3 regions of the Thalassotalea aquiviva genome follow, and region 3 is predicted to be linked to each of the others. Evidence: predicted binding sites of a transcription regulator. Region 3 holds the regulator's gene; each other region holds the start of a gene.
The links. The regulator FNR, encoded in region 3, switches genes on or off when oxygen is low (the NO sensors DNR and NnrR bind a similar motif). The targets are predictions, from matches to a motif close to TTGATCTAGATCAA.
Positions count from the first base shown of each region.

Region 1: the regulator FNR is predicted to act here: its motif matches at 5,119-5,132, upstream of nrdD (anaerobic ribonucleoside-triphosphate reductase).
Region 2: the regulator FNR is predicted to act here: its motif matches at 2,940-2,953, upstream of hemN (oxygen-independent coproporphyrinogen III oxidase).

Region 1 covers NZ_CP166961.1:2,372,166-2,380,220, forward strand. Annotated here, with positions in the region: gene ACAY00_RS10715 (acetolactate synthase 3 large subunit) at 1-1,385, shown strand, start outside; gene ilvN (acetolactate synthase small subunit) at 1,385-1,882, shown strand; gene ACAY00_RS10725 (GNAT family N-acetyltransferase) at 1,929-2,339, shown strand; gene nrdG (anaerobic ribonucleoside-triphosphate reductase-activating protein) at 2,385-2,849, opposite strand; gene nrdD (anaerobic ribonucleoside-triphosphate reductase) at 2,880-5,000, opposite strand; rRNA gene rrf (5S ribosomal RNA) at 5,789-5,903, opposite strand; rRNA gene rrf (5S ribosomal RNA) at 6,016-6,130, opposite strand; rRNA gene ACAY00_RS10750 (23S ribosomal RNA) at 6,291-8,055, opposite strand, start outside.
Region 2 covers NZ_CP166961.1:3,262,663-3,270,717, reverse strand. Annotated here, with positions in the region: gene ACAY00_RS14465 (P-loop NTPase fold protein) at 1-703, shown strand, start outside; gene yihI (Der GTPase-activating protein YihI) at 1,466-2,035, shown strand; gene ACAY00_RS14455 (DUF2489 domain-containing protein) at 2,046-2,546, shown strand; gene ACAY00_RS14450 (TraR/DksA family transcriptional regulator) at 2,570-2,881, shown strand; gene hemN (oxygen-independent coproporphyrinogen III oxidase) at 3,043-4,383, shown strand; gene ACAY00_RS14440 (DUF1285 domain-containing protein) at 4,400-4,918, opposite strand; gene ACAY00_RS14435 (diguanylate cyclase) at 4,997-6,814, opposite strand; gene ACAY00_RS14430 (M20/M25/M40 family metallo-hydrolase) at 7,238-8,055, shown strand, end outside.
Region 3 covers NZ_CP166961.1:1,529,647-1,537,701, forward strand. Annotated here, with positions in the region: gene ACAY00_RS06865 (outer membrane protein OmpK) at 277-1,047, opposite strand; gene ACAY00_RS06870 (NCS2 family permease) at 1,123-2,412, opposite strand; gene ttcA (tRNA 2-thiocytidine(32) synthetase TtcA) at 2,799-3,725, opposite strand; gene uspE (universal stress protein UspE) at 3,831-4,751, opposite strand; gene fnr (fumarate/nitrate reduction transcriptional regulator Fnr) at 4,863-5,591, opposite strand; gene ACAY00_RS06890 (sulfite exporter TauE/SafE family protein) at 5,636-6,307, opposite strand; gene ccoS (cbb3-type cytochrome oxidase assembly protein CcoS) at 6,298-6,543, opposite strand; gene ACAY00_RS06900 (heavy metal translocating P-type ATPase) at 6,565-8,055, opposite strand, start outside.

The sequences.
Region 1 (8,055 bases), 840 kb from region 3:
CTTTTCAAGAAACCGATATTGTCGGTTGTTCACGCCCCATAGTTAAACACAGCTTTAACTGTCGAACGGTAAAAGATCTGCCTAATATATTAGCAAAAGCCTTTTACTTAGCCGAAACAGGTCGGCCCGGACCGGTTGTCGTTGAGTTACCAAAAGACATTTTAATCCCCGAGAATAGCGCCCCATTCGTTCTTGAAAAAGACGTTCAAATTCGCTCTTACAACCCCAATGTAAAAGGTCACAGTAAGCAAATCCGCAAAGCGATAAAAACCATCGTTAACGCCGAACGCTTAGTTGTTTATACTGGGGGCGGTATAATTATTGCCAATGCGGCAGAAAAGTTAACGGCCTTAGTTGAACGTTTAAATGCTCCCTGTACCAATACCTTAATGGGGCTTGGTGGTCTTAGTGGTTTGCATAAAAACTTTTTGGGCATGTTGGGCATGCATGGCTCGGTTGAAGCGAACAAAGCGATGGCACATGCCGATGTGATCTTAGCCCTTGGTGCCCGTTTTGATGATCGGGTTACCAACAAAGTTGAAAAGTTTTGTCCAAATGCAACCATAATTCATGTAGACATTGACCCAACCTCGATTTCAAAAACCGTTAATGCTCATATCCCTATTGTCGGGCTAGTCGATGTGGTAATAGACCAGCTCATGAAAGGCTTAGACGATATTGGTTTTGAAACCTGTAGCGACCGTTACCAGTTATGGTGGCAACAAATAGAACAGTGGCGAGCGTTAAAAAGTTTTAGTTACGAGCCCTCTGAGACGGTTATTAAACCTCAACAAGTGGTTGAAGCAATATACAAACACACCAGTGGCGATGCTTACGTATGCTCTGATGTTGGCCAACATCAAATGTTTGCCGCCCAATATTATCCATTTAAAAAACCACGCCAGTGGATTAACTCGGGTGGCTTAGGCACCATGGGGTTTGGCTTTCCTGCCGCAATGGGCGTTAAAGTCGCTTTTCCTGAAGCCGATGTGGTATGTATTACCGGTGATGGCTCTATTCAGATGAACATTCAAGAACTTAGCACCTGTTTACAATACAACTTACCCGTCGTTATTGTGTCGTTAAATAACCGCTCATTGGGCATGGTGCGCCAATGGCAAGATATGATTTACGGTGGGCGTCATGCCTCCTCTTATATGGAATCATTACCAGATTTTGTAAAATTAGTGGAAGCCTATGGTCATATCGGCATGCAAGTTAATCACCCAAGTGAGCTTGATGCGGCCATTAAAAAAGCGTTTTCAATAAAAGATCGTTTGGTGTTTGTCGACGTGTTAGTGGATGAGACCGAGCATGTTTACCCTATGCAGGTACGTTTTGGTGCCGTAGATGACATGTGGTTAAAAAAAGGAGAGAAAGTATAATGCGCCGAATTTTATCTGTATTACTAGAAAACGAACCAGGTGCGTTATCCCGCATTACGGGCCTATTCTCACAACGCGCTTTTAACATTGAAAGCTTGTGTGTTGCGGCAACGGATGAACCAACATTATCAAGAATAACCATCACTACTTTTGGAGATGATAAAGTATTAGAACAAATTACTAAGCAAGTGAATAAACTGGTTGATGTCATAAAAGTAGCCGATTTAACAGAACGAGCACACATTGAACGAGAGATTTTACTTATTAAAGTACTGGCAATGAATGACAAAACCCGTACAGAAGTTAAACGACTGAGCGATATTTTTCGCGGCAATATTATTGATGTAGGCAAACAAATTTACACCGTGCAACTGACGGGCAATGAAGAAAAAGTGTCTTCGTTTATAAAAATAATGAATCAAGAAACCGAGATCATCGAGGTGGTTCGTTCAGGTACGGTTGGTATTGCCCGAGGTGAAAAAGCCTTAAGAATTTGATCATATGGTCGCTCTTTAGGCGCCTTATTTTCGAGTATGACCTTGTATGCAGATTTTAGAAGCCGACAAAAACGTACGCAAAAACATTAAGCGTTTTTATAAACAGCAACATTACTCAGCATCCTTTATGGGTTATGACCGTTGCTTTTATATTGCCAAGCCCAATCAAGACATTATCGCATCGGTTATTCTATCTGAGATTGAGCACGTCAACTTTTTACATGCTCTTGTGGTTGATAAAGCTTACCAAAAGCAAGGGTTTGCGAGTCAGTTAATAGATCAATGCGCCAACATAGGGACGCCGATATTCTGTTTTGCTGATAATAAGCTCGATAGATTATATCAAAGTAAAGGATTTCACCTAGGCCAAGAATCACAGTTGCCGGATGCCCTTGCCAAACGATGGCACTCTTACGTTAAAAAATCCCCTAACCTGTTAATTTACCAATACGATTAAAATACTGTATAAGCTCGAAGGCCGAACCTCTGTTCGGCCTCTTTGTTATAAAAAGTGATGAATAATTTGATTTGCACTACCCCGCCAATCTAAGCGTCGGTCGGCTTTATCTTGCTCAAACTTACCGTCAATTAAAGTATCAATAAGAGCCACGACTTGGCGTTGTTCTAGACTGAGCTCAGTCAAGGTATAACCCGTCCATAACCAAATATCTTTATCTTTACATTCAGTCCGAACCCGTTGCACCAATTTCAGCACATCCGCAACGTTATCAGGATGCAAGGGATCGCCACCAGATAACGACAAACCACGTCGCTTTATGCGAGTATCGTTTAAATCGCTGATGATCATATCAGCCATCGCATCGGTAAAAGGCTTGCCCGAGTCAATTTTTTGAGTTGACTGGTTATAACAACCTCTGCACTGGTGCACACACCCCGACACAAACAAGGTACAACGAGTGCCAGGGCCGTTAACCACATCAACAGGATAATACTGATGATAATTCATGTTTAAACTTTTAAGCTATTGAAAGTAATATTAAAGATGCTTAACTCGACGTTTTACTTCTTCTTGTTTACCAAAATTAAAGGGCCTTGCATCTGGGCTCCCTAAGTAGCCACAAACACGCCGAGTTACAGATACCTTTGTAGAGTCATGGTTGCCACATACAGGGCAAGTAAAGCCCTTACTGGTACAATCAAACTCACCATTAAAGCCACACTCATAACACTCATCAATTGGCGTATTGGTACCATAATAAGGCACCCTACTGTAACTGTAATCCCAAACATTTTCTAACGCCTCAATGTTTTTTTGCATATTAGGGAACTCGCCATAGCAAATAAAACCACCAGATGAAAATTCTGGATATGGCATTTCAAAATCGATTTTATCAAAAGGGGTTACCTTCTTTTGGACATCTAAATGGAAGCTGTTGGTGTAATAACCTTTATCAGTGACGCCTTCTATTACTCCAAATTCCTTGGTATCGATAGCACAAAAACGGTTACATAAATTTTCACTTGGAGTACCGTATAAACTAAAGCCATAACCGGTTTCTTCAGCCCAATCATTTACCTTCTTCTTCAGGTACTTGATTAGTTTAATCGCTTGTTGCTGCAAAGCTTTATCATCGTATAAATGACAGTTATTCGCGACTAAGGCCATCATCGCTTCATGAACACCAATATAACCTAAAGAAATCGATGCTCGATTATTTTTAAAAATATCCGCAATGGGCTCATCCGCTTTTAAACGAACCCCACAAGCCCCTTCCATGTAAAGAATAGGTGCTACACGTGCCTTAACATTTTCTAATCGTTTAATACGCGTTTCTAAAGCACGGCGCGCTAAGATAAGTTTATCGTCTAATAAGCGGTAAAAATCATCAAAATTACCTTTAGCTGTTAATGCGATACGAGGTAAATTCAAACTGACCACACCAAGGTTATTTCGCCCTTCGTGGATCACTTGTCCATTTTCATAGTAAGCACTTAAAAAACTGCGACACCCCATTGGGGTTTTAAAGGACCCTGTGACATCAACCACTTTATCGTAGTTTAAAATATCTGGGTACATTCGTTTTGAAGAACACTCAAGCGCGAGTTGCTTAATATCGTAATTAGGATCTTCCACTTTATGGTTAACACCATCTTTAATCGCAAAAACAAGTTTCGGAAATATGGCCGTTTTACTGTTTTTACCTAAACCGGCAATTCGATTGCGTAAAATAGATTGCTGGATCAATCTTGATGCCCAACTCGTACCCAAACCAAAACCAAAGGTAACGAACGGTGTTTGCCCATTGGCAGTATGTAAGGTGTTTACTTCGTACTCTAGTGATTGAAATGCATCAAAGCATTCTTTTTCAGTCTGCGCTTTAGCAAACTGTTCTGGATTTGGAATGCGCCATTCGTTCGCAACGTTGAGTTGCTTTTGGTAACTGGCGTGAATATAAGGTTCAAGTATTTCATCAATACGATTAATCGTGGTCCCACCGTAAATGTGACTGGCTACTTGTGCGATGATCTGAGCGGTTACTGCCGTGGCTGTAGAAATTGATTTTGGTGTTTCTATCTCAGCATTGCCCATCTTAAAGCCTTTCGTTAACATTCCTTCTAAATCGATAAGCATACAGTTGAACATAGGAAAGAAAGGCGCGTAGTCCAAATCATGATAATGAATATCGCCATTTTCATGTGCTTGTACAATATCGCGTGGCAAGATGTGAGTTTTAGCATAGTGCTTGGCGATGATACCCGCTAATAAATCCCTTTGGGTTGGGATCACTTTACCGTCTTTATTGGCATTTTCATTTATCAGATCTAAGTTACTCTCTTCCAGTAAACCATCAATCTCTTTGGTTAAAGCGCTATGTTTTTCTCGAGCGATATCACGATCATGTCGATATTCAATATACGATCGAGCCAGACCTTTATACTCACCTTGCATTAACTCGTTTTCTACCAGAGTTTGTATTTCATTAATGTGTACTTCTTCTGCTCCGGCGAGTTTAGCTTCCACCGCTAACGCTACATTTAAAGCGTAGATTGCAATTTCTTTGGTAATTTTATCGGCAGCACTTTCAACAGCAGCTTGTATGCGATCACGAGAAAAGGTCGCTCTAGACCCATCACGTTTAATAACGATTGGTTTCACTTTATGTCCTTTATTTTAATTATTTTAGCCTAACAACCAAATACTATATGTGGCGAACAAACACACACCTAACCACAACATATTGTGGTAATTAAACGGTAGGTAGCAAAATCAGGCATTGATCTAAATCAAATTTACAAGGAACTAAAACATCAGCGAGGTTTTATAAAATATTCATTTTATATATTCCTGCTAAATATTTTCATTGTTAAAAGTAGATAATTGAGAGATATCAATATATACAAAGCGATAGAGCTGTGAAGGTAAAATATTACGATAACTATTTAATAAATTTTTAGACTTAAAAACTTAGTTTTTATAAAAAAATAGTTTATTAATTTTAGATTACGGCTAACTAAAATTTAATCTATAGTCAACATTCAGATATACACTGTCATACCAGCATGTTGTTAAAAAGATGCGCTAGTTTTAATCCTGCTAAGCTGTCGGACGGTTATTTATTTGTCTAGTGGGACACACTTCAGTGGGACGGTATGCTTTCTGGGACGGTATGCAAGCCTCATCAATGAGCACCGTCATTGCGGTATGTCGTAGGCCGCAACCTCGTTGAGTTTCGAAGTGGTTTGAAATTATCAAAAACCCAGAAAGCAAAAAAGCTGCCCAGTGGACAGCCTTTCTTTAAATAGGAGCCTAGCGATGAAGTGCATGGATGCACAAATGCAGATAAATTCATGGATGAATGCTTTTTATCTGTGACCTACGTAGTAGGAACAGTAAGCCCAAAAACGAGAAAAGCCCGCTTAAATAAGCGGGCTTTTGGATTAGGAGCCTAGCGATGACCTACTCTCACATGGGAACTCCCACACTACCATCGGCGCTGTTGCGTTTCACTTCTGAGTTCGGCATGGGATCAGGTGGTTCCACAACGCTATTGTCGCTAGACAAAAACTTGTTATAACTTTAGATTTAATTGATTAAAAACACTATGAATTATCAATCAATTATACCCTAAGGGTTGAAAACCCGCTTAAATAAGCGGGTTTTCGAAATAGGAGCCTAGCGATGACCTACTCTCACATGGGAACTCCCACACTACCATCGGCGCTGTTGCGTTTCACTTCTGAGTTCGGCATGGGATCAGGTGGTTCCACAACGCTATTGTCGCTAGACAAAAACTTGTTAAACAATTTGAAATCTAATATTAAACGCTACTCAATTCTTACTTAATGCGTGAAGTACATGGATGTACAAATGTCGATATGCTTCATGGATGAACGCATTATATCGACGATTTTTCATGTCAAACCTACAAAACCTCTTGGGTGTTGTATGGTTAAGCCTCACGGGCAATTAGTATCAGTTAGCTCAAGGCCTCGCAACCCTTACACACCTGACCTATCAACGTCGTAGTCTCCGACGACCCTTTAGGGGACTTAAAGTCCCAGTGAGAACTCATCTCAAAGCCTGCTTCCCGCTTAGATGCTTTCAGCGGTTATCAGTTCCGAACATAGCTACCGGGCAATGCCATTGGCATGACAACCCGAACACCAGCGGTTCGTCCACTCCGGTCCTCTCGTACTAGGAGCAGCCCTCTTCAATTCTCAAACGCCCACGGCAGATAGGGACCGAACTGTCTCACGACGTTCTAAACCCAGCTCGCGTACCACTTTAAATGGCGAACAGCCATACCCTTGGGACCGACTTCAGCCCCAGGATGTGATGAGCCGACATCGAGGTGCCAAACACCGCCGTCGATATGAACTCTTGGGCGGTATCAGCCTGTTATCCCCGGAGTACCTTTTATCCGTTGAGCGATGGCCCTTCCATACAGAACCACCGGATCACTATGACCTACTTTCGTACCTGCTCGACGTGTCTGTCTCGCAGTTAAGCTGGCTTATGCCATTGCACTAACCGTACGATGTCCGACCGTACTTAGCCAACCTTCGTGCTCCTCCGTTACTCTTTGGGAGGAGACCGCCCCAGTCAAACTACCCACCAGACAGTGTCCCCAATCTCGATAAGAGACCTAGGTTAGAACATCACGCATACAAGGGTGGTATTTCAAGATTGGCTCCACAACATCTGGCGACGTTGCTTCAAAGCCTCCCACCTATCCTACACATGTAGGAGCAATGTTCACTGTCAAGCTATAGTAAAGGTTCACGGGGTCTTTCCGTCTAGCCGCGGGTATACGGCATCTTAACCGCAAATTCAATTTCACTGAGTCTCGGGTGGAGACAGTGTGGCCATGATTACGCCATTCGTGCAGGTCGGAACTTACCCGACAAGGAATTTCGCTACCTTAGGACCGTTATAGTTACGGCCGCCGTTTACCGGGGCTTCGATCATGAGCTTCGCTTGCGCTAACCCAATCAATTAACCTTCCGGCACCGGGCAGGCGTCACACCGTATACGTCATCTTTCGATTTTGCACAGTGCTGTGTTTTTAATAAACAGTTCCAGCCACCTGGTTACTTCGACTGACCTCAGCTTAAGGAGCAAGTCCCATCACCAAAGTCAGCGTACCTTCTCCCGAAGTTACGGTACTATTTTGCCTAGTTCCTTCACCCGAGTTCTCTCAAGCGCCTTAGTATTCTCTACCTAACCACCTGTGTCGGTTTGGGGTACGGTTCCTTATAATCTGATGCTTAGAAGCTTTTCCTGGAAGTAGGGCATCAACAACTTCAACTCCGTAGAGTCTCGTCTCGTATCTCAGCCTTAAGAAGTTCCGGATTTACCTAAAACTTCAGCCTACATACTTTCACATGGACAACCAACGCCATGCTTGCCTAGCCTGCTCCGTCCCTCCTTCGCAATTATAAGAAGTACAGAAATATTAATCTGTTTCCCATCGACTACGCGTTTCCGCCTCGCCTTAGGGGCCGACTTACCCTGCCCTGATTAACATGGGACAGGAAACCTTGGTCTTTCGGCGGGGGAGTTTTTCACTCCCCTTATCGTTACTCATGTCAGCATTCGCACTTCTGATACCTCCAGCATGCTTTACAACACACCTTCAACGGCTTACAGAACGCTCCCCTACCACTTGAACCTAAGTTCAAATCCGCAGCTTCGGTGCATAGTTTAGCCC
Region 2 (8,055 bases), 1.6 Mb from region 3:
TGCAAAAGAATGCAGAACCAATAGCTTTGATATTTTGACATGTATTTATGATACGTTTCTTACATCTCCCAAATTAATAGAGCAGCTAAAAAGCAACTATGGTTTCATTTCTACAGAACTATACAGTCGAATGAACTGGGTTACAAATGCAGTTATAACTAAAAGTGATGATAAATTTACACTTATAAAACAGCTTGTTAATAGGCTAGAAAGTGCTCCATTGGCTGCAGATGTCTTGCGAAAAGTTCGATCTCAAATCTATGGAGAAACAAGTAGTGGCGAGGTTTGGATTTCTAAAAACCAACTTAAACAGCTTGAGGTTGACTATCAACATGTTGCTGTTAAATCATTGAAAGAAAAGAGACACACCGAACATGATTTTGATTCGCATATATTTTACGAGCTATGGAGATCGTCTAAAAACAAGGCTGCACAGTTCTTGTCTGAAACCCTGAATAATGATGATGGAATTATTAGGGTTGCTGAAATCATTGGACATTCAGGCAGAGATTCAACTAATGGCCCTTACTCTCTTATTGATGAAACTAGTTTTAATGGCGTTTTTGATATAGATACTCTTCGAGAACATGCAAGACAAGTAGATATTGCAAGCCAACCCATTCATATACAAGCAACTTTAAATAGTATTCTTGATGGAAAAAAATATTACTTAAGAGATGGTACGGAAGGTGAAAGGTGGTAGCTTTCGCAACCAATGCGATTATTAATTTATCTTTATCCTAAAGATAATGACTTGGTTACTAAAGTTTAAATAACCGAGGATGGAAGAGATTCTATTTTCGGGTGACATATCCCATAACCTTATTGTAACATTCCCATATACCCACCACTTTGTGAGACATTGACCATTGGTGTTGCTGTTAAAAGCTGAAAAAACACTAGCTAATAATCATTAACTCCTTTAATAACAATGGTTTATGCTTTATCGTCGATTTAATTTAAATTTTAAAAGTTTTTACTAATTGTAACAATCATTAACTCGCGTACAATTTGTTAACAGTTACAGGACGTAACTTAGAAATAAAATCAAAAAAAATCAGGATAGTTAGTACGGATGCTATAGGGATTATCAGGGATTGAAAAATTGCGATTAGGATGATCGAACAACATTGAAGTTGTACCCAATAGGGTTATGGACAGTGAATAAAGTGTCAGGATGACCGAAAAGAAAAAATAAGTATGGAAACGTGTCTAAAAGAAGGAACGCGAATTAGGAATTCAGGGCTGGAATACCAGACACTGGCAAAGGTTTGCCGAAAAGCGGTAGTTTATGACTACCGTTTTTTTTATCCATTTTTTACCTTTCACACGTTCAGCGTAAGATTAATTTTTAAGTGTTAGCACTTAGTTCAATAAATAACCCCCTCTTTTAAAGATAAAATTATTGTTTTAACCCCTAATGGCGTAAAATATAGCTATCGACAGACAGCTAGTATATTTAATTATGGCCAGAAGTAAGAAATCACGTAAAGAAGGCGCTTTAATGAAGAAGCTTAATCTAAAGCGCCCTGAAAAAATTGAAAAAGAAGCACGCAAGCGCAAATCGACCGGTAATAAGGCCGGCAGTCGTCAACAGGTTGTGCAATCTAAGACCGACCAAAATCAATCCTCACAGAGTAAAGATCCACGTATTGGTAGTAAAAAGCCAATTGACTTAGGTGTGCAGACGATTGTTGAAAAACCTAAAAACCAATCAAGCAAGGTGCAAACCAAGCAGTCTTCAGTTGCTAAGGTCTATGTTCAAGATAACACAGAAGCGCTAGAGCAAGAGTTATTAGCCATTGAAAATAATATGGAATTGCATGCCTTGTCTGAACGCTCTGAAGCAGGAGAAGAGCTTACTAATGACGAGAAAGATTATCTAGAGTCTAATTTAGCAAGATACCAGCAGCTTCTCGCTCAATTGAATCTTGAACAAGATGATGACGAGGATACCGATACCGACGTCGATTCTGAAGATGATATGTGGGACAAGCTAGACAGCTATAATTTTGATGACTACAAAGATCAATAAGGGTAATTAAGTGGTATACGGTGTTTATTGGCTCATTGCTGGTGTTATTGTGTTGCTTCTGGCTCTTTATGCTGGGCGATTGTTATGGCAATTAAGACAACAAACAATTGCCGAAAAGGCGCAAAAGCAAAAACTACAGGCGAAACAACTTCAACGCGATATTGATGTTCTTAATAGCGTGATTTTAATTGCGAAGGCGATGAATCAACAGCAATGCGATATTTCAGAAGGTTGTTGGCGCTTGTCAGTGCTTATTGAGTCCATGGAAAGTCATGCCGATAGGTTTATTGAGAAATTTCCTGCTATATTTAATTTATATAATGATATCAAACATATGCCTATACTTGACAAACGAAAGGCGCTGTCTAAAAAAGAGCGCTTAAAACTTGATTTAGAGCGCATGGGTATCGAAGAAAAGCTTGAACCTGAAGTCAATAGAAACGTTGAAGGATTGGAGCCTTATGCAATCGAACTTAAAGTAGAGTTGCAAGCGAGGCTAAGTCAAAATTAGATAATAAAAACTAGGATAATAATATGTCGGACCAACTGAAAGTAGCTTTTACCAAACGAATTGTCGATTTACAAAAACGGATCACGGCAATCCATGAGGAGTTTGCTGAGGGGCGTCCGGCTGACTGGTCTGAACAAGCTGGAGAGCGAGAAAACGACGAAGTGTTAAATGCCTTAGAGTCGGAAGCCAAAGTTGAAATCCAGCAGTTATCCGACGCAATCAGTCGTATCGAACAAGGTACCTATGGCTATTGTGTCGATTGCGGTGAAGAAATTGCCCGAGCTAGGTTAAATGTTCAGCCTGCGGCAATTAAGTGCATCGACTGCGCAGACTAAAAAACATTACTCGCTTATGAGTATTTAAGTTGTTAACTGGTTGTATTTTAAACTCTGGTTGTTGCAGATCAAAGTGACAAACAAACCTTTTTACTATAATTATTACAATTGTTTTAAAAAGGTTTATTAGAATGTCATTTAACGAGATGTTTTCTCCAGAGTTGCTTGCGAAATACAATGTCAGTGGTCCACGTTATACCTCCTATCCGACAGCCGTCGAGTTCTCAAACCAGTTTATTGAATCCGATTTGTTAAATGCCATTTCTTGCTCCGAACATAATGAGTTGTCTTTATACGTCCACATCCCATTTTGTCACAGCCTTTGCTATTACTGTGGTTGCAATAAAGTTGTAACCCGTCATTCTCATAAAGCCGATGAATACCTGGAGTATTTATTTAAAGAAATATCATTACGCGCACCGCAGTTTGCAAGCTATACCGTCAAACAACTGCATTGGGGTGGTGGTACGCCTACGTTTCTAACCAAATCACAAATTAGCCAACTGGTCGCCAAACTTAAAGAGACATTTCAGTTTGCTCAAGATATTGAAATGAGTATCGAGGTCGATCCGAGGGAAATTGAGTTAGACGTTGTCGATCACTTATTTTCAGAGGGTTTTAATCGTTTAAGCATTGGCGTTCAAGATACTGATGAAATCGTTCAACAAGCGATTAATCGTGAACAAAGTACTGAGTTTATAACTGCGCTGGTTCATAGAGCAAAGTCGGTTGGCTTTCGCTCTGTTAACCTAGATTTAATCTATGGCCTGCCACACCAAAGCTTAGCAACATTTGCAAAGACTCTCGATGCGGTAAAAATAATGGATCCTGATCGCATTTCATTATTCAGTTATGCTCATTTACCGTCTCGCTTTGCCTCTCAGCGTAAAATTCGTGACGAATGGCTGCCATCGGCCGATGATAAATTTGCGTTATTGCAATTTGCAATCGAAAGCTTTTTGGCTATGGGCTATGAGTTTATTGGGATGGATCACTTTGCGAAACCTAATGATGAATTGGCCATTGCCCAAAAAAGTGGTTCTTTGCACCGAAATTTCCAAGGCTATACCGTGTTAGATGACTGCGATTTACTTGGTCTTGGGGTTTCTTCTATTAGCTCTATTGGCCAAAGCTTTAGCCAGAATGTCAAAACATTGAAAGAATATTATGGATCTATTGATGCGGGTTTAACCCCGTTAGAGAAAGGCATTGTAACGAGCCGAGATGATGTGATTAGAGCGGTGGTTATTAAAGATTTAATGTGTAATTTTAAAATATCAAAAACCAAAATATCAGAGCAATTTGGGATTCATTTTGATCAATACTTTGGTCAGGATATCGCCAGTTTACAGACGTTTATTGATGACGGCCTGTTAACCAACAATGATGATGAAATTAAGGTGGTGCAAAAAGGGCGTTTGTTGATTCGAAATATTTGTATGTCGTTTGATGCTTACTTGCGAACCAAGTTGCATCAACAAAGATTTTCACGAGTTATTTAATCGCTTAGTTCACTGATCAGACATAACCGATAACAAAATCAAGGCCATTGCTTGTTAGATATAAGCAGTGGCCTTGTTGGTTTTTACCCTCTTTTGCTTGCTCTACCCATTGATAAAATACATTTCGATGTATCGATGCATACAAGTTTCTGCGCACGTTTGCTATAAGCTTGCCGTGTTCATCGAAACCTAAATCTTTGGGTTTGGTAATCCATATCTCGTCATCGAGATTGGTCAGTAATTTCAGCAATAATACGTTATTTTGGCTCATCCATTGCCACTGGGTGATAACAAATGGCCGATGTTGAACTCGAATTTTCATTTTCTCAACAGGAGTGACCAAGAAGTAATCCTCGGCTTCTTTGGTCAACACCGACGACAGCAATTTAACTAGGCGCTTGCGCTCAATTTTACTGCCTTGATAAAACCAGTCGCCATTCGCTTTTATCTCAATGTCTATCTCACCACAATAGGGCGGATCCCATTGCTCAACCTGAGGGATTTTAATTTGTTTACTGAATTTTTCTAATGACATATCAGGTTTATACCTACAACAATGAATGCCCGCTATATCTCGATATAGCGACGCCATCGCATGCTTGAGCGACGTGGTTTAAGCCGCATAGTTGGTCACTTTGTTTTTACCCGTGGTTTTAGAAAGGTACATTGCGATATCGGATTTTTTGATCACCGATTCTAAATCGTCATCACTGGTCACATTGGCAATACCCAAACTTATGGTCGTGGTAAATTCATGTCCATCGGCTTTTATCACCGTTTTCTCAATGGCCATCCTCAATCGTTCTGCTAATATTTCGGCATCATCTTTGTGATTATTGTGACACCCGATCATAAATTCTTCACCACCAATACGACCACAAAAATCACTGACCCGAATGATCTGTTTGGTTAATTCGCCAATTATTCGCAGGGTTTCATCACCGGCAGGATGTCCATAGTGGTCATTAATCTTTTTGAAGTTGTCGATATCAAAGGCGATGAAAGACAATGGTTTACCTTGACGCATCGATTGCGCAATCGCCATCGTTGCAAGGTTCATAAATGCACGCCTATTTGGCATTTGCGTAAGCATGTCCGTTCTGGCCTCAAATTCTGCTTGTTCTTTGGCAACTTTTAATTGTTGGTTTTGCTCTTTAACCTGTTCTTGTAAGGCATAGGCTTCTTTATACGCTGAAGCAATGGTATCTAAGTCTTCTTTTGAACCTTCGTAGTAATGTGCTTTGGCTTTGATGTACATGGCGAAAATCAAGCATAGCAATACCGACAATATGCCAATAGTGGGTAAAAACACCATACCCGCATAGGGGTCAACCCAACCCCAAGATTGCATGTTAATTAAGACTAATAAGCCAAATAATAACGTTTGGGCAATGAGCATCGCCGACATTTTTTTCTCACCTTGGCGCGCGGTTAATCCGGCGGCAATGAGAGCAAAGGGGAAAATAAAGACCGCCAGTTGTTGCACCTGCTGTGCTTTGTGATCAAAGCCTAAAATCGACAGAGGTACTGTTGTTAGGGTGAGTATTAACGTTATATAAATTAACTTATCTGTTTTTAACGAATGATAGGCAACATTGGAATAAACCCGCATAAATTGAATACCCGAGGCAATCATTACCGCAAAAGATAGAGTGCCTAAAGGATAAAAATCTAAATTTGGAATATAAAGGTTGATGATACCCGTGGTAAGCCCTAAAGCGGGCAAAGTGCTGATGGCAAATAGGCTATACCAAATAAAAAACTTTTCTTCGAGAAACTTATACGCCATCAAACTAAATAAAGCCGACACCAGTATGAGCGACATCACCATGCCAAAAATAATATGTTCAATATTAGAACTGTGAATTAATACCGGTAACGAGACCAGTTGAAAATTAAGGTATCTTGGTGTGGGCACATCACTAAAGCTTTCAATCAACACTTCACGAGTTTCATTGGGTTGTAATTTTAGTGGCAGTGAAACCCGAGCCGTAGGTAACGCCCTTTTGGTTAAATTATGACGGATGTCGTCGGTGATTTTTTCAAAGTCTAGATTGGAGCCTAAAGGACGGTGATATAGAGCCATAATCGATGGCGTCGTTGTCGGAGACTGTATTTGAATGTCGACAAATTCATCACTGACATTTTTTATTTCTAATTTGAGCCAAACAGAACCCGCAACATTACCGACAAACGCTTTGGTTAAATTGGCTTGCTTCAATGTTTTTAATTCGGTTGAGGCAGATACTTGTTTTGCTGATAATTCAGAGTCCTGGTCAATAATAAAAGAAACGTGGTTGGCTATGGAGGCGATCTTTTGATTGGGAAACAGCTCCAATTCTTCTGCCGATGTGCTTAAGCTAAATAAACATAAAAGGTTTATCAATAAAACGAGGGAAAATGTTTGTTGGTATTGTTTGTATCTCTTCATCGAGCTCGCTCCCTAAAACAGTCCTTGTACACGACGTCAGCAAAATCCATCTTGGGTGATTTTTTATTATCGTTAACTACAATTTAACAGATATTCCAGATTTTTATAGTTAATTGATTAAAAATAAAACGATAATTTGTTTTATGAGTCTTAAATTCGCTTCTTTAGTGTGGTGTTAATGTATTCATTTATATGGTTTTTTATTTTTCATCGAGTGCTAATGTAGGCTGATAAAACGTATTAAGCTTAAATCTTCGGCCAACCCGCTGTGAAACGAATCTGAAATAATGATGTTAATATCATCACGCCAGCGAAAAAATTACCACTTAACGGTAAAAAAGGGCGTTTGAACCTAAAACGCTTCCCTAACCATGTAAAATCCCGTATGTTTTTTTGTTATAAATTTGTTTTAAGGGAATAATAATGAAAAACATGATGTTGTCTTTGTTGGCATTTACCTCCATTTCAGCTGTCGCTAACACAGATCTGGAAATGGCTAATAAAATCCGTGCCGAAGGGTTTTATAATTCGCACGTCATGCATACCTTGCAATACTTAACCGATAATATTGGGCCTCGCCTATCGGGCTCTCCACAAATGTATAAGGCCAATGTATGGACCAAAGAACAATTAGCCGACTGGGGTCTTGAAAATGCCCATCTTGAGGCTTTTGATTTTGGTCGAGGTTGGTCACATGACGCCGCATCAATCGCTTTAACATCACCTCGAAATGTCTCTTTACACGGTATCCCTGTGGCTTGGACACCAGGGACAAATGGGATGATTACAGCACCAGCGGTACTGTTTGATGCAAGCTCCATCGCAGATCTAGAGCGTTATAAAGGTAAGCTAAAGGGTAAAATACTCCTGATGGGAGAGGGACGTACGATAGGCGAACCTAAAAACACCGTTTTTAAGCGCCATAGTGCATCCGATTTATCAAAAATCAAAGAGTTTGATGTAATGCGTGGACCAAGCCATCGCACCGAACGCGCACCGCATCGACATGAATCGACTATGCAGCGTTATTTGTTTAATAAAGAGCTTAATGCATTTCTAAAAGAAGAAGGGGCTCTGGCCGCCGTTTATCGCAGTTGGCGTCAAGGTGGCTTAGTTGGCATTTGGGGTAAATCACATAAAAAAGATAATACGTTCCCCATTCCAGCCATTGTTATTGAAGCTGAGCAATACAACCTCATCACTCGTTTAATGGATGATGGTGATGCTCCAAAGCTGTCGTT
Region 3 (8,055 bases):
ATAGCCGTTATAAAGGGTGGGTCCATTTCATTATCCCACCGTGTTTTGGCGCCTACTTCAAAATATGGTGGGATGACGATGTATTTTTTTGATTATGCGTGTTTCTCTTTGGCGCTTTATAACAGGTTTTGTGTTCGTTTCTAAATGGCACGCAGAAATTAAAAAAGGGCTATGAATGTTATTTCATAGCCCTTTTAATTATGCCGATACCAAAAATATTATCTACATTAAGGGTAAAGACTTGACTCTTATGTCTTGTTTATAGACTAGAGTGGATTAAAGGTGAACTTTAACCATCCAGCTAACCACAGACTCGTTGTCTAGGCCTGGGATACCAAACTTGTTGTGCCAGTATGAGTATTCAACACCCGCTTCAAATTTCTTTGGTACACCAAAGTATTTACCCACATCCATGCGTAATTGTGGGTTAAAGTGAAAATCAGCCGCGTGCGCTTCAGCTGATGACCAGTCAATATAACCGTCTAACATAAAGTCAGCTGAACCAATGCTGAATGGGTAACCCCATACGAACGTTAATTGTTGGTCGTTATCCATTTTTTCGTTATTTGCTTGGTACACGTTAATGTTTGCATAAGCAAATCCCGGAAGTTTAAGATCGGCACCAACACCAACTAGGTAGTTATCAAAACTGTTGTTAAATGCTGCAGAAACATAGGTAGAGTGTTCCCATGTTGTCGCCAAAAATAGATCTGAGATGATACCGTACTCAAGCTTTTTACCCGTCGCGTAGCTAAGGCTTAGACGTGGAGAAAACTCTGAGTAAGTTTCTTTTGCGGCAATATTTTTAGTGTCAGCTTTAAAGTCTAAACGGTCTGCAAAAAAGAATAAATCGCCCCAATTGTGACCCGATGCGTGCTCTACAGTAACAACAGAAATGTTGTCGTTAGCTGCTACTTCATAGTGACCTAGGTTATCTAGGTAAGAAATAGAATTGTCGCTCCAGAACATTTCCGCGTTAGCGTTTAATGAAGCTAAAGACGCAGCCGCAACCACGGCACCGGTAAGTGTTTTAAACATTTTAGACATGGTGATCCCTGTTTTATTATTTAATTTGATTTTTAAAATTTGAAAAAAAGGGCAGAGAAGTTCTGCCCGAAAAAGTTACATGAAGGCGAATTTGCCAACAAATAGTGCGGCTAAGAACCAAACACTTGGGCTAATTTCAGAGAATCGGCCACTGAAAATACGTACTGCTGCGTATGAGATAAAACCAAACGCAATACCATCGGCAATTGAGAAAGTTAATGGCATCGATACTAAGATGACCACGACAGGTACGGCATCTAACAGATTGTCCCATTTAACATTTACAAGGCCAGCAACCATAAGAACACCAACAAAAAATAGTGCACCTGCGGTAGCGTAAGCTGGGATCATACCTGCTAAAGGAGAGAAGAATAAGGCTAAAATGAATAGACCAGCAACAACAACAGCGGTTAAACCAGTGCGACCACCAGCGGCAACACCCGCGGTACTTTCTACATAACTCGTGGTTGTTGAAGTACCAAGTAAAGAACCTGCGATAGTGGCACCTGAGTCAGCAAATAAGGCTTTTTTAAGACGAGGAAGGTTACCCTCTTTGTCTAGCATGTTACCACGCTGTGCAACCGCGATTAGAGTACCAGAGGTATCGAATAGGTCAACGAATAAGAAAGCAAAAATAACACTGATCATGCCAACATTAAAGGCACCAGCAATATCTAATTGGGCAAACGTTGGCGCAATAGATGGTGGCATTGAAACGATACCGTTGTAGTTAACATCACCAAAAACAATACCTAAGGTCGTAACAATTAAAATTGAAATCATTACAGCACCGTTAATGTTCATGCTAATTAAACCAACAATTAGGAATAAACCTAAAACCGCCATTAACGAATTAAACGCAGTAATATCACCTAAAGTAACTAGAGTTGCGTCACTTGCGACAATAATACCAGAGCTCTTTAGCGCGATTAATGCTAGGAACATACCGATACCGGCAGCAATACCAAATCGTAATGAATGAGGAATTGAGTTGATGATCCATTCACGTACTTTAAAAGCACTTAAAAGAGTGAACACCACACCCGAAATGAATACACCACCTAGTGCAACGTTCCAGGAATAACCTAGTTCCATTACCACAGTAAAGGTGAAAAATGCGTTTAAGCCCATACCTGGAGCAAGGGCAATAGGGTAATTAGCGTATAGACCCATAATTAAACAACCGATTGCTGCAGCTAAACACGTAGCTACGAAAACCGCTCCTTGGTCCATACCCGTCATGGCTAACATACTTGGGTTAACAAAAATGATGTATGCCATGGTAAGGAAGGTGGTAAAGCCTGCGACGACTTCTTGCTTGATTGAGGTATTATGCTCAGATAGCTTGAATAATTTTTCAAACATTAATTTTATCCCAAAACGAGGTTTGATATACAAGGCATGATACCAAGTCTGACTGCGTTAATGAGCGTTGCATAAGGTATTTTTAAGAAAACACTTTATGCAACGTATGCTGAAAAAATTCAGGGATGAAATGTGTTAACACACACTTAGAGGAATTTTGGATACACCTGTAGATATTACCCAAATCTCCCACCCAAAAATTTCAATCAGTTATCTCAATAAGAGTATGATTATTGCTCATTACTCAATCAGATTTGGTATAAGCGTTAGCTTATGCCTCAAGAAATTTTCGGCGGTATTTTAAGTAATAAAACTACAAAAGCATAGCTATTTGTAACAAAAGCTTGCACTTTATCAACATATTTCGGCATTTTACCAGAAATTAACTATTTTATTTCGACAATGTCGACGATGTTTAACGATTCGGTATTACTTGTAAAGGTATTGACTTGAGGTGGCTTAATGGTTTCTTTGTCAAAAGCGATATCACCACCTGCAACGACTCCTGTTGATAAGTCGACTGACTTAAAATCATACAGTTGATGATCACATAAATGTGACGGCACCACATTTTGCATGGCTGTAAATATCGATTCTGCACGTCCTGGGAAGTGCTTATCCCAGTCAGCAAGCATGTGTTTGACATTCTGACGCTGTAAGTTTGGTTGACTTCCACACAAGTTACAAGGAATGATTGGGAATTGTTTTAACTCAGCATATTGCTTAATGTCCTTTTCCTTGCAATACGCTAATGGTCTAATAACCACGTGCTCGCCATTATCGGATACTAACTTGGCTGGCATGGTTTTGGTTTTACCATTAAAGAACATATTCAACAATAATGTTTCTATCATGTCATCGCGATGATGACCTAGGGCAATTTTAGTCGCACCTAATCGTTTGGCGGTGCTGTATAAAATACCGCGACGTAAGCGAGAGCATAAACTGCAGGTGGTTTTACCTTCAGGGATCTTGTCTTTAACGATACTGTAGGTATCTTCTTCAATAATATGATACTCAACCCCTAATGCTTCAAGGTAGGTAGGTAAAATATGCTCAGGAAAACCCGGTTGCTTTTGATCTAAATTCACCGCGATTAAGTCAAAGTCAATTGGGGCGCGGCTTTTCATATTGATTAAAATATCTAGCATGGTGTAGCTGTCAGCACCGCCCGATAGACACACCATGATTTTGTCGCCTTGTTCAATCATGTTGTAATCAAAAATTGCTTTACCTACCTGATGGCGAAAGCGTTTTTCTAATTTGTTTAGTATGGATAAAGCTACTTTATCGGTAGGTGTTTGAGTCGACATTTGGTAAACCTGCAATGGAAAATGGTGCATTATACCTTATCGCTTTAACAATAAAAAAGCCTCAAAATGTAATTGAGGCTTTGCAAGTCGGTTATTTAAGACAGATTATTGTAAAAATGGCGAAATATAGCCATCAGGTTTAAGCGCTAGTAGATCACAATTAATTCTATCAATAACATGCTCAGCGGTATTGCCGATAAGCATGGCAGAAAGTCCTGTTCGACCAATGGTCCCTAGAATCACTAATTCAGCATCAAGTTCGTTGGCAACCTGTTCTATAACATCTTCAGGTAAGCCTTCTTTAACATGTAAATACTTTTTATCAATGCCAAATTTGGCGGCATGCTGTTGCATCATTTTAATATGATGTGCTTGCATATTTTTATTGTATTCGGCGGCGTCAAACTCTGGAATTTCTATGGCAATATTAATAGGTGTACCAGGATAAGAGTTTACAAAGTGGGTATCGGCTTTTATTAACTTACTTAAATTAATCGCTTCTTCGGTAATTTTATTGTTCAAAGACATATGATCTTCCTCGTCACTGCTGGCGTGAATAGCCGCGAGGATATGACCGTTTTCTGGCCAACTATGCTCTTTTACCAGCAATAGTGGAACCCAGCACTTACGTATGAGATGCCAGTCGGTCGGGGTAAAGATGACAGATTGCAGAGTAGGGTGCTCGTGCGTACTTTTTAATACTAAATCGTATTTGTGCTCATCGACTTCGTTTAAAATGGCTTCAAAAGGTCGATTATGCCAGATCACTTTGTAATCAATTTTGTAGTCAAAATCGATAAGGATGTCGTCTAACCATTGCTCTCTACCTTTAATAACGGTGGCACGCATACTTTCTCTTTCTTCACCTGAAAGCATGGTGGTCATTTCATAAGAGAAGTCGTAAATGCACAGAAATGCAGTTACTTTAGCTTGGGTTTGCTTGGCTAGGGTACACGCCCGTTGTAAGGCTTTTTGGTCTTCGGTGGTGGGATCAATAACGACTAAGAGGTTCTGATAACTTTCCATGCGTATACCTATTCAATATTAAAAACTCATATTAAGCTTAATATTAATATTTGATACTTACAAATAGAACCTGCTTAGACGTTAATTATTTGATTTAATTTCTTTTTACCATTATTTAACTTTATTAATACCCGCTAATTGATATAAACGGTCTTTGTCGATAATGGTAATGAATTTGTTTTCTACTCGAATTAACCCTTCTTTTTGGAAGCGGGTCATTAGGCGAGAAATGGTTTCAATGGTTAAGCCAATGTAATTGCCAATTTCACTGCGAGTCATTGGTAGACAAAACTCGGTTGAAGATAAGTGGCGGGCACCTAGTCGACGTCCATAAGAAGCTAAGAAAGTCGCTAACTTTTCTTCGGCGTTTTTACGATTTAAAAGTAACAACATTTCGTTACCACTATGTAGCTCGTTGCTCATCAAATTCATCATTTGCGCTTTAAGCTTAGGGATCTTTGATGATAAAACATCAAGGACTTCAAATGGGATTTCACAAACCATAGAGGTTTCAAGCGCTTTCGCAAAACTTGGATGGGTTTTATTATTTAAGGCATCAAAGCCCATTAAATCCCCTGCTAAATGAAATCCGGTAATTTGTTCTTCACCAGATTCAGAAATAATAAAGGTTTTAAATGTTCCCGAACGGATCGCATAAAGCGTTTGCAGAGATTCGCCCGCTTTAAACAGTTGAGTATTTTTTTGGATCGGTTTTTTACGCGAGATAATATCATCTAACAGGTTTAGTTCACTTTCATTTAAACTAAATGGTAAACATAACTCACTGATACTACAGCTCTGGCATTTTATATTATTTGTATACGCTATCGTTTGAGGCATATCAACCTTCTATGATGTATTTGGAAAAAGTCAAAAAAATTCTACTAAAAAATTAGATCAAGAGCAATAATCAAAGAATAAATTCCTGCTAATAATAAAAAAATTGAAGTAACTTTACGAAAATAATTATTTTTTAAAGTTTTGCTAACAAAGCCGTAACCTTGCGAAAGGGTAAATAAAGCTGGCAAAGTGCCAAGTCCAAAACTCATCATTATGAACATCCCATCTATACCATTTGCCGATGCCATACTCCAAGTTAAGGTAGAATAAACCAAGCCACATGGTAACCAACCCCAGATTGCACCTAGCATTAAAGCTTGTTTAACATTGCTAACAGGGATAAATCGTTTACTAAGAGGCTGAATTTTAACCCATAACTTTTTTCCGATGGCCTCTACTCGAGTGAGTAAAAAAGACCATTGACCAATATACAAGGCAAGGAATATTAAAAAGATGGCGGCAATCACTCTGAGCCAGTTTACATGAACCCCAATAGATTTGATAGCTAAAGAACCTGTGACTCCGGCAATTAACCCAGCAATAGAGTAAGAAAGGATGCGACCCGCATTGTAACCTAGGATAAGGTTAATATTGGGTTTTTCATGTTTTATTACAACATTTGCGCTCAGCATAGAGGTAATGCCTCCGCACATAGCAACACAGTGACCGGCCCCTGCTAAACCAATCAAAAAGGCCGAAAAATAACTTAATTCCATTCGTCTTCTGATGACTCTTCTAAGTTGGATTTGTGCTGATGCTCGGTTGTTTTGGCATCGGGTTGTTTATGTTTTTTGCTGTGTTTTTTGGCTGTTTTGTCTTCATCAAATAAGATGCTCATACCTTGTTTTTCTAAATCATCAAATTGCTCGGTTTTCACCGCCCAAAAAAACAAATAAATGGCTAAAGCAGTAAATAAAATGGCAATGGGAATTAAAATGTAGATGACACTCATAAAGTAGCCTATACCGACCCGTTATTTTAATAATCTTAGTGAATTGCTGACCACAATAATAGAACTTGCAGACATGCCTAATACTGCCAGATATGGGGTAATAAAGCCAGCAACCGCAAGCGGTAATACGATGGCGTTATAGGCAAAAGCCCAACCAAAGTTTTGCCGAATGATACGATTGGTTTTATCACTGATCTGACAAAGAGCTAATATAGACGACAACTTATTGTTTAATAAAATAACATCGGCACCACTTTTCGCTATTTCGGTGCCACTGCCCATAGCTATCGATACGTGCGCTGCCGCGAATACGGGGGAGTCATTAACCCCATCGCCAACCATGGCTAAATGATTACCCTGGCGTTGCTGTTGTTCAATAATGTTCAATTTATCTTGGGCACTACAAGCACTGTGAGCATCGTTAATGGGGAGTTGCTGTAGAAATACATCAACCCCTTTTTTAGAGTCTCCACTTATGAGCATGGGTTCGATTTGATGTTGTTTTAACGTCTCTAAAACGAGCACTGCATCGTCTCGAATGCTGTCTTTTAAATAAAAAGCAGCAACGCATTGCCCATTTAATATCAAAATACACTGAGCATCATCGTATGCTGAGTTTACTTTGGCAAAGTTTTTAACCCATTCAAATTTGCCAATCAGAATCGTTTGACCTTGATATTTCCCTTCAATACCGCAACCTGGGATAACTTTTATGTTTTCTATGGCTACGCTATGATCTCGATATGATAAAAAGGCTTTGGCAATAGGATGCTCGGAACGAGACTCTAATGTTGATGCAATCGCAAGAATGTCGTTGTCACTAAACTGCTCAAAGTTTGGCTCGCGTACTAGCCGATCAAGGCTAAATTGACCTTGGGTCAGGGTACCTGTTTTATCAAAAGCGACTCGATTAAGCTTGGGCACGGTTTCTAAAACATGCGCGTTTTTAATCAAAATCCCTTGGCGATTTAAACTGATGGTGCCACACGTTAATGCGGTTGGGGTAGCAAGCGATAAGGCGCAAGGGCAGGTTGCAACCAATACAGATAAGGCGATCCAAAACGCGTCTTGTGGCTCGGTTTGATACCAATACAATGCGGTCGCGCTTGAGGTGACTAACACCAAGGCAACAAAGTATTGTGCAATCCTGTCGGATAATTTGGCTATTTTGGGTTTGTACGCTTGTGCGGACTCGCTTAAGCGAATCAAGTTGGTTAAAAAACTTTCCGCATTAGGTTTACTAATTTCGACCACCAAATTGCCATCGCCGTTAACCGTCCCAGCAAACACAGCGTCGCCAATGCTTTTATCAATGGGGTCATGCTCTCCCGTTAGCATGGCTTCGTTGATACTCGAATTACCATCAACAATTACACCATCGCCCGCAATGGTCTCACCTGGTTTAATACTCACCTGATCCAAAGCAACTAAGGACTTAGCACTGACAATTTGCTCACAGCCTTGCACCAGCTTGGTTGCGGTTAGAGGCATAAGTTTTAATAAATTTGCAGA